4 regions of the Rhizobium sp. AAP116 genome follow, and region 1 is predicted to be linked to each of the others. Evidence: riboswitches for the same ligand, from Rfam matches in the RefSeq annotation. Region 1 holds a riboswitch; each other region holds the start of a gene.

Region 1 (2,195 bases):
AGGCTGCGTCAGCGACGGTGCCCGCCACGGCGCGCGTGCTGGATGAGGCCAGCCTCAACGTACGCCGCGTCGGCCCGGCCTTTCTCCCCTCCGACAAGGGCACGATCGACCTCAGGAACCCGGCGACGTCAGGTCCACAGCCGCTGCAGGAGTGATCGGCCGTTCCGCGATCTGCCCCCAGCTCTCCTCGAAGATCAAATCGTCGAGCGGCAATCGCTTGCGCCATCCCTTCACCTCGAGCTCCGGCGTCGCATAGAGTTCGTCGACATAGCCGAGGCAAAGATAACCGATGATCTGGACACGGTCCGGGATGCCGAGAAGCGACTTCAGTTCGGCCTCGTGAAAAATGCTGACCCAGCCTAGCCCGACCCCTTCCGCACGGGCGGCGAGCCAGAGGTTCTGGATGGCGCAGACCGTGGAGAAGGCGTCCATCCTGACATCATGGGTGCGTCCGAGGACCACCGGACCTGCGCGATCGGGATCACAGGTAACGCAGATATTGAGCGGCGCCTTGCGGATGCCTTCGAGTTTGAGGGATCGATAGGCGTCGCGACGGTCGGCCGGAAACATCGCCTCGGCCTCCTCGTTCGCCCGCAGAAACGCCTGCCAGATGGCCTCGCGCTTTCGAGCAGAGCGGATCAGCAGGAAACTCCAGGGCTGCATGAAGCCGACGGAGGGTGCAGCATGCGCCGCCTCAAGCAGCCGTCGTACCAGGTCGTCCGGCAGCGGATCGGGAAGGAACTGGTCGCGGACGTCGCGACGCGTGTGAATGGCCCGGTAGACGGCCTGTTTGTCCTGATCGGCAAAGGGCGCCGTCCGGACGAGGAACTCGTTCGGTCTGTCGTGCATCGTAATCCCCACAATGCGCAACCACCCGCCGTCCACGCGGGAAAGGTCTATCTCGCCAGGCCGGTCTTCTGACTGGGCATCATCCAGGATGCGCGCCTTCCCGGATTGCTCCAGTGGCCGGGTTTCCCCTCGCGCATCATGTCCGCCTTACAGCGTTGGGCACGTGCCGGAATCTCGCCAGCTTCCCGATTCTCTCACCTAACGGTAAGCACCTGACGCCGGATCAATACCGCAAGAACCAGCCGCAGGACAGAGTGGAATGCGACAGGCTCAAGCCTCGACCGGGAAGTAGCGGACAAAGGCGAAAGCCGATCCGTCCGGCGCCCAGTTCGGGACATTGATCGAACCCTGACCGCCGAAAAACTCGATGAGTGTTTCGACATTGCCGCCATCGACGTCCATCAGTCGAAGCCGAACCTGCTTGTCGCGCGGATGACCTTCGACATCGGCATCGTAGGAGAGGAAGAGTATCTTCTTCCCATCCGGCGAAGGATGCGGGAACCAGTCACCATAACCGTCTGAGGTCAGCTGCTGCAGGTCGCTGCCATCGCTGCGCATGCGCCAGATCTGCATGGTGCCGGAACGGCTGGAGTTGAAATAGATCCACTGTCCATCAGGCGTGTAATCAGGGCCATCATTGTGCCCTTTGCCGTTCGTCAGCCGCCGCTCGGACCCGCCCTTGGTCGATATGGTATAGATATCGAAGGCGCCGTTGCGCTCGCCGCAATAGGCAAGCTCCTTACCGTCCGGCGACCAGCCGTGCCAGTAGGACGGCATTTTGTCGGTGACCTGACGCGGCTCGTCATCACCATCACCCAGCAGGTAGATGCAGGACTTGCCGAAAAGCGTATGATCGGAAAACGCGATCGAGGCGCCATCGGGCGAGATCCCATGATCGTTGTTGAGCCGCACGGCAAAACCCGTGTCGATCAGTTCCGGCTCGGGATCGTCTTCGTCGAGCGGCAACGCATAAAGAAGACCATCGCCGTTGATGACGAGAAACTCGCCATCGCGCGACCAGTTGGGCGCCTCGACGAGGTCATCCGTCTGCCAGACGACCTCGCATTCACGGGTCGTCATATCGTAGATCTCGACCGAACTGCGCATCATGGTCTCCTTGGAAAAGTCAGTCTGCGGTCGAGCGATTTTCCATCGCCTGGCGCAGTTTGGCGAAGATCGCCCGGCCCGTCTGCTCAACATGAGCACTGCGCCATTCGGTGTAGAAACCCCAGATCAGGCTGACGTTCAGCGTGAGGAACCCGATGCCGAGCATCTTGAAGCTCCCGTCCCACAGGCCGTAGCAGCCAATCGCGATCGAGGGCAGGAAATAGGCGGCGCCCGAGAGC
Region 2 (2,195 bases), on a different contig from region 1:
TCGGCGAAAGCTCGGGCAACTCCTTCACGCCGTCCCGCAGCCCCTCATCCAGCGTCTTCCAGCCGGAGATCCCGGTATAGCCGACCATGCGGTCCTGCAGTTTCAAGGCCAGCATCATCTCGGTCAGGTTTACGTCATTCGAGATCGCGCGCGCCGGAGGTGCGTCGAACGTGACGTCGCGATCGCAGCTCTTGACCGTCACAGGATAGGCAAATGCCGATGAGGCGGCGAAGACCGAAGCAAAGAGCGTGGCAGACAATAGAAGACGGGAAGCCATAGTGGCGGATCCTTTCAAAATCAGGTCAAGGCAAGGGAAAAGGAAAAACGATGGGACCGAGCGCCCTCCGCCTGTTGACGGGCGGCGAGGACACCGAAGGTTCCGGACAGGGCCTGTTCGGTCAGAACAGCTTCCGGTGGGCCGAACGCATTCATCCGGCCGCCATGCATCAGGGCAATATGCGTTGCAAACTCGGCGGCGAGGTTAATGTCGTGCAGCGTCGTGATGATCGTCAGGTTCAAAGCGCCGAGCAGATCGAGGATCTCGAGCTGGTGACGGATATCCAGATGGTTGGTCGGCTCGTCGAGTATGAGGATTTCAGGCTTCTGCGCCAGCGCACGCGCCACCAGGACACGCTGCTTCTCACCTCCCGACAAGGTCGAGAACTGCCGGTTCGCCAGCCGCAGCAGATCGAGATGGTCGAGCGCGTGCTCTGCTTCGGCCCGGTCTTCTTCGCTCCAGCCCGCAAGGCCTTCGCGCCAGGGAACGCGCCCCATCATCACCACGTCGCGGACGGTGAACGGGAAGTCGCCCGGCATTTCCTGCAGAACGACCGCCACCCGGCGGGCAAGTTGGCGGGCACTCATCTGCCAGATATCCTGACCGCCGACCTCGACGCGCCCCTCTAGCGGACTGACACCGCGATAGAGGCAGCGCAGAAGCGTGGTCTTGCCAGCCCCGTTCGGCCCGACGATTGCCAGCCGGTCGCCTGCATCGAGGGAGAAGGAAACGCCTCGGACCAAAAACTGGGATGACTTCGGCCCCCAACCGATATCGGTGACCCGGATCGGGCAGCCCTTGCTGGTACAGCTCATGGGCGGGCCTCATCGAACGACGAAACGTCGAGCGTTACGCCATGGCCAAGGCCGATCGCCCGTCCCTGCGCTTCATGATCTGGAAGGAAATGCATGCCAGTCCTCCGCAGGATTTCTCCGGAGGCAAAATGGCATGTGGTCGGCGCGCCAGACGGCGCAGCGCAAAAGCCAGTTCGTATCCATCGGAACACCCCGTCCGCTTCGTTTTCTTCACTTGACGGCAGGTCTCCTGGCTCGCGGATATGCGCTTTCCATTTGCCTTCCCACGGTGACCCGCAGTGGCCCGGCGCTTTCACGCCGCGAGAATGGACAGCAATCCGCTTACAGTTGCGGGGGCAGCCACGGTCTTGGTCCCTATTGGGTCGTCCTCACCGTGTTCCCTATTAATCCCCTCGGAGTCATCCGGCGGGGAACCGTCACTGCTTGCATAGGACCTGCAGCCCCTGGCGGTCAAGCCTGGATCTTTTCGTTATGTAATATCGTTACGTCTATAGATCCGAATCCGGGTTGTCCACCTTCAAAGCGCATCCGCCCTCAGATTCTCAACGGAGGTCATTACCTCTCAGGGGCAACGAAGTTCTCATCGATCAGACGCGCGCCTCTCTGCCGGGTGGTGTAGCGCCAGATCCACTGAACACTGACAAGCAGGCGTTTCTCGAAATTGACCAGCAGATAGACATGGACGATGGCCCAGAGCAGCCAGGCGAGACGGCCCTTGAGCTGCCAGGAGCCGAAATCGAAGATGGCTGCGTTTCTTCCGATGACCGCCGTGTTGCCGCGATTACGGAAACGGAAGTCTGGCACAGCCGCTCCTTTCAGGAGGTTGGCCTTGAGCGCTTTGCCGAGGAACGTCCCCTGCTGTTTGGCCACCTGTGCGAGCGCGGGCAATGCTTCGCCATTTTCTCCCAAAGCCAGCGCGGTATCGCCGATGGCGTAGACCCCGTCCATGCCATCAACCGAGAGGTCGCACGCAACCGGCAAGCGCCCGCCCGGGCCCGGCGAAAGGCCAAGCCATTCCGCGGCCGGCGATGCTTTGACCCCGGCTCCCCAGACGATGCAGCTCGCCGGCAGGAAAGCATCCTTGACCTTAACGCCCTCGGCAG
Region 3 (2,195 bases), on a different contig from region 1:
TCCGGCCAGTTGAAGGCAGCGACCAGCGGCTGCGGCAGTGCCAGGCCAGAGGTTTCGATGACGATATGGTCAGGCTTCACGTCGCGCTCAAGCAGCTTCAGCATGGTCGGTACGAAGTCGTCGGCGACCGTGCAGCAGATGCAGCCATTGGTGAGTTCGATGATGTCATCTTCGGTGCAATTGTCGGCGCCGCAGCCCTTCAAGACATCACCGTCGACGCCGAGGTCGCCGAATTCGTTGATGATCAGCGCGATCTTCTTGCCGCCGGCATTCATCAGCATGTTACGGATGATGGTGGTCTTGCCTGCCCCCAAAAAGCCGGTGATGACGGTAGCGGGGATCTTTTGCTGCAACATGGTTCAACCCTTCATTTTCAACGGCAAACCCGCCGCGATAAAATAGACTTCAGCCGCCTCGGCGGCGATGGCTTGGTGGAGACGGCCGGCATGGTCGCGGAAGGCGCGGGCCATCTTGTTCTCAGGCACGATGCCGAGGCCGACTTCATTGGAGACGAAGATGACGGTGGCCTGGAGTTCCCCAAGACTGGCGGCGAGTGACGCGCCGTCCGCGTCCACGTCACGGCCTTCTTCCATCATCAGATTGGTCACCCAGAGCGTGAGGCAGTCGACAAGGATCACCCGATCGGGCTTGTCGAGCGTCTTCAGCGCACCGACGAGATCCAGCGGCTCCTCATGCGTCGTCCAACCGTCATTGGCACGGTCGGCCTTGTGCGCCTCGATGCGGGCGCGCATCTCGTCGTCCCAGGCGCGGCCCGTGGCCAGATAAACGCGATCTAGGCCGGTGTTGCGCGCCGTTGTTTCGGCGAAACGCGACTTGCCCGAGCGCGCACCGCCGAGAACGAGGATGGATCGGGAATTGGATGCGGTCATGGTGCGCCATGACCTTCGACCGCCCGCAGACGGCCAGCGGTGCATGCCTTCAGCATGCACAAGAAAACAATCGATGCCCCGTCCGCGCATGCGGACCGGCACCGACGGGTCGACAAGGACCCGCGGATGCAGAACGTCGCCACGACAACCTCCGTGCTGGCAACGGGGAGACCTCCCCAGTGTGGGCACCATGCCCGTGGATGGCAGGTCTCCTGGCTCGCAGGTCGTGATCCTCGAAAGGACCGTCGGGTTCTCCTCGCCTTCCCAGGGTTTGCGGCAACACGAAAGAGCGGACGATTCGTAGAAAAAGAGGCGTCCTGCCCCGGCTGATCGTGTTGCCACCCCAGTGGCTTTTCCGTCCTGCCGTTCTGGCGAGCCGGTCGCACCCTGCGACCCGTCACTCGTTCAACGACAAGGCGGATGGAGAACCCTCGCTGCAATACAGTCGCGGGGTCGGCTGCGTTCGGCGTGCCCGGTTGGGGTCCACGCCTTCGCATTCCCTTTTGCTCTCCGGACAACATCTCTGCCGTTCGGAAACCATCCATCATGAGGATTAGGCCGAGGTCGAAGCCGAGTCAATCACAGCTGCGGCGCAGAGCTGCGTCATTGCGCCCGAGGGCCGATCAAGGGCTCGTGGAGCAGTCCGGCGTGACGGCGGGGTCGCAATCCGGCCGCAGGCGAATGGCACCCACGGCTCCCTGTTCGACCGGCGTGCCCTGGCCGATGTCGGCAGCGCGACGCGCAGGCTGGGCTGGGGCTGCGGGCCGAGGTGTCTGCACGTCGGCGACCGGCGGCGCGGCCATTTCGCGCGGTGGCGGAGGAACAGCCGTCTCCGGCACAGCCATAACGGACGAGTTTTGCGGCGGCGCCTGCCGCACTACCGGGGCGGCGCGTGGCGATTCCACCCGAGCATTCGGCACGATCACCGGCGGTGGCTCCGAAGCGAGCCGCGTTGATATGGTTCGCTGCGGCAGGGTCTTGCGGACACGCGGCGTGGTCAGCGAGAAGGCAAAGCGGATACGGGCCGCGACCTCTTCGGCAAGCGCCTGACGGGCCCAGCGCGGGTCGTCGGTCGGGCCGTTCACCCGGAAGGTTCCCTTGGCGACAGGCTCGCCGGTTTCGACCGAAACAGCAGTCACGGTGAAGTCAGCCTGAGCGAGGCGACGACGGGCACCTTCGCCGAAACCGAGGCGATCGATTTTGACCAGAAGCACGACACGCTCGGCACCCGCGGGCGGGCGCGTCGCCGCAATCGCGGCCGAGACGCGGCGATCGACGCTTTCAATGAGGTCGAGCGGGATGCGT
Region 4 (2,195 bases), on a different contig from region 1:
CGAACGGTCGATGGTCATCGCCTTGGCCTCCGCCTCCGGCTTGATCGCCACGGCGAAATACATCCGTCCGTAATTCTGCTTGATCTGCTCGAAGAACACCTCTTCCCCACCGAGTTCGGCAAAGAAATTGGCGATGTAGAAGGCCCATTTGACATCGGCATACTGCGCGAAATTCGTGCGTGCCGCCGTCACGTGACAGTAGCCCAGATGTGGGCTGTTGTTCAGTGTGCGGTGGAAGATGACTTTGGGGAACTTGATCGAACGGTGAAAGCCGTTGATGCGCTCATGCGTCGTCTCGGCCGCCCGCTCCAGCCGCCGCCCGGTCCGCGCCGCAACTTCCTCATAGGAAAGATACCGGCGCTCGTCCGGCAGCCAGTCCTCGCGGCTGCGCGAGATCCGACCGGTTCTCAGGAACTCGGTATGGACTGCCTTTGACGAGGGCGGCGTTTGCGTTTCCGCTTTGGGAGCCGCGTAGTATCTGAGTTTCTGCATCTTGACGCTCTGACGGTACCCGGACTGATTGCTTGAGCTTAACGCAGCATGGTTAATCATGATTTGATGGTATTCTACATCAGCGAGGTTTCGCGAGGCTTGCCGCAGTGCAGTTCCGTGCAACTGCCTTAAATCGCTCGTTTGCGCCATGATTTCAGCGGCCAGAGAAACGCAGCCGCCGCACCTCCCGGAAAACAATGGGAAATTCCCGAGCTTGCCGCCCTTTATCGTCGCCTGTGGGATGTCGCAAACGATTTGGGCCGTGTCGTTCTGCAATGCAGCGGAGGCCCGCGGCCTGTGATTAGATGCAGGCAAGCTCGAGGTGCTGCCCTGCTAGGGAGGGTAGGAAATCGGGAAGCCGGTCAAAATCCGGCGCTGCCCCCGCAACGGTGGTGGAGAATGCGTTTTGGCAGAAGGCCACTGGGGGTAACCCTGGGAAGGCGCCGACGCGGTCCGCAAATGGACCACTCCTGAGCCCGGAAACCAGCCTTGGCAGACGGACATTTGAGGTTGCGGAGGGCGACCAGAGATAGCCATGCACACCGCCTTCCCAGGGCGACGGCAGGCTGCGCTCTCATCTCCCCCGAGTTTTTGAAACACGAGGACGACATGGATCTGCAGGCCAACGTGCTGCGCCAGCTGAAGAACCGCCGCGAGGGTTTCTCGCTCGAACAGCCATTTTACATCGACCAGGACTACTTCAAGCTCGACATGGAGATGATCTGGTATCGCGACTGGCTGTTTATCGGCCATGATTGCGAGATCCCGCGCGCCGGCAACTATTTCACCGCCCAGATCGGCGACTACCCGGTTGTCATCGTCCGCGGCAAGGATCAGGTCATCCGCGCCTTCCACAACACCTGTCGCCATCGCGGCCACCGCGTCTGCACCAAGGACAAGGGCGCAGCTGCCAAGCTCGTCTGCCCCTATCACAACTGGACCTACGACCTCGACGGATCGCTCGTCTTCGCCCGCCAGATGGGTGAGACTTTCGATAAGGCCGAATTCGGCCTGAAGACCGTCCATTGCGAAAGCGTCGGTGGTTACATCTTCGTCTGTCTCGCCAACGAAGCCCCTGATTTCGCGCCGATGCGCGCCTCGATCGAACCCTATCTGCGCCCGCACCGCCTGTGGGAAGCCAAGGTCGCCCACAAGAACACGATCATCGAGAAGGGTAACTGGAAGCTCGTCTGGGAAAACAACCGGGAATGCTACCACTGCGCCGGCAACCATCCGGAGCTCTGCCGCACCTATCCGGAAGCCCCGACCGCAACCGGCGTCCAGGGTGCGGGTGACGATCCCTTCATCTCCGAGCACTGGGCGCGCTGCGAAGCCGCCGGCCTGCCGTCTGCCTTCAACATGGACCCGTCGGGCCAGTTCCGCACCGCCCGCATGCCGCTGATAGAGGATGCCGAGAGCTACACCATGTCCGGCAAGCGCGCCGTGAAGAAGCCGCTCTCCGCAGACGTGCCGATCAGCCATATCGGCACCATGCTGCTTTTTCACTATCCGACGACCTGGAACCACATTCTCGGGGACCACGCGATCTCCTTCCGCGTCCTGCCGCTTTCGGCCGAAGAGACGGCCGTCACCACCACCTGGCTGGTCAACAAGGACGCGGTCGAAGGCGTCGATTACGACCTCGAAGAGCTGACCCATGTCTGGAACATGACCAACGATCAGGATCGGTCCATCGTCGAGGA

What was found. Region 1 has a riboswitch for cobalamin ahead of bluB (5,6-dimethylbenzimidazole synthase). Riboswitches for the same ligand answer to the same signal wherever they lie in the genome.
Region 2: it holds a riboswitch for cobalamin, as region 1 does, so the genes downstream of both, IP85_RS09050 (ABC transporter ATP-binding protein) here and bluB (5,6-dimethylbenzimidazole synthase) in region 1, are expected to answer to the same signal.
Region 3: it holds a riboswitch for cobalamin, as region 1 does, so the genes downstream of both, cobU (bifunctional adenosylcobinamide kinase/adenosylcobinamide-phosphate guanylyltransferase) here and bluB (5,6-dimethylbenzimidazole synthase) in region 1, are expected to answer to the same signal.
Region 4: it holds a riboswitch for cobalamin, as region 1 does, so the genes downstream of both, IP85_RS06685 (aromatic ring-hydroxylating dioxygenase subunit alpha) here and bluB (5,6-dimethylbenzimidazole synthase) in region 1, are expected to answer to the same signal.

Annotation. Positions count from the first base shown of each region.
Region 1 is NZ_LJIB01000030.1:24,832-27,026, forward strand. Features, by position in the region: gene IP85_RS17860 (DUF2865 domain-containing protein) at 1-155, shown strand, start outside; gene bluB (5,6-dimethylbenzimidazole synthase) at 112-849, opposite strand; cobalamin riboswitch at 890-1,080, opposite strand; gene IP85_RS17870 (TolB family protein) at 1,120-1,956, opposite strand; gene IP85_RS17875 (hypothetical protein) at 1,976-2,195, opposite strand, start outside.
Region 2 is NZ_LJIB01000011.1:151,750-153,944, reverse strand. Features, by position in the region: gene IP85_RS09055 (ABC transporter substrate-binding protein) at 1-277, opposite strand, end outside; gene IP85_RS09050 (ABC transporter ATP-binding protein) at 298-1,092, opposite strand; cobalamin riboswitch at 1,294-1,525, opposite strand; gene IP85_RS09045 (NAD(P)/FAD-dependent oxidoreductase) at 1,648-2,195, opposite strand, start outside.
Region 3 is NZ_LJIB01000023.1:59,391-61,585, reverse strand. Features, by position in the region: gene cobW (cobalamin biosynthesis protein CobW) at 1-356, opposite strand, end outside; gene cobU (bifunctional adenosylcobinamide kinase/adenosylcobinamide-phosphate guanylyltransferase) at 360-890, opposite strand; cobalamin riboswitch at 1,075-1,447, opposite strand; gene IP85_RS13465 (hypothetical protein) at 1,514-2,195, opposite strand, start outside.
Region 4 is NZ_LJIB01000007.1:269,815-272,009, forward strand. Features, by position in the region: gene IP85_RS06680 (DUF6656 family protein) at 1-492, opposite strand, end outside; cobalamin riboswitch at 796-999, shown strand; gene IP85_RS06685 (aromatic ring-hydroxylating dioxygenase subunit alpha) at 1,102-2,195, shown strand, end outside.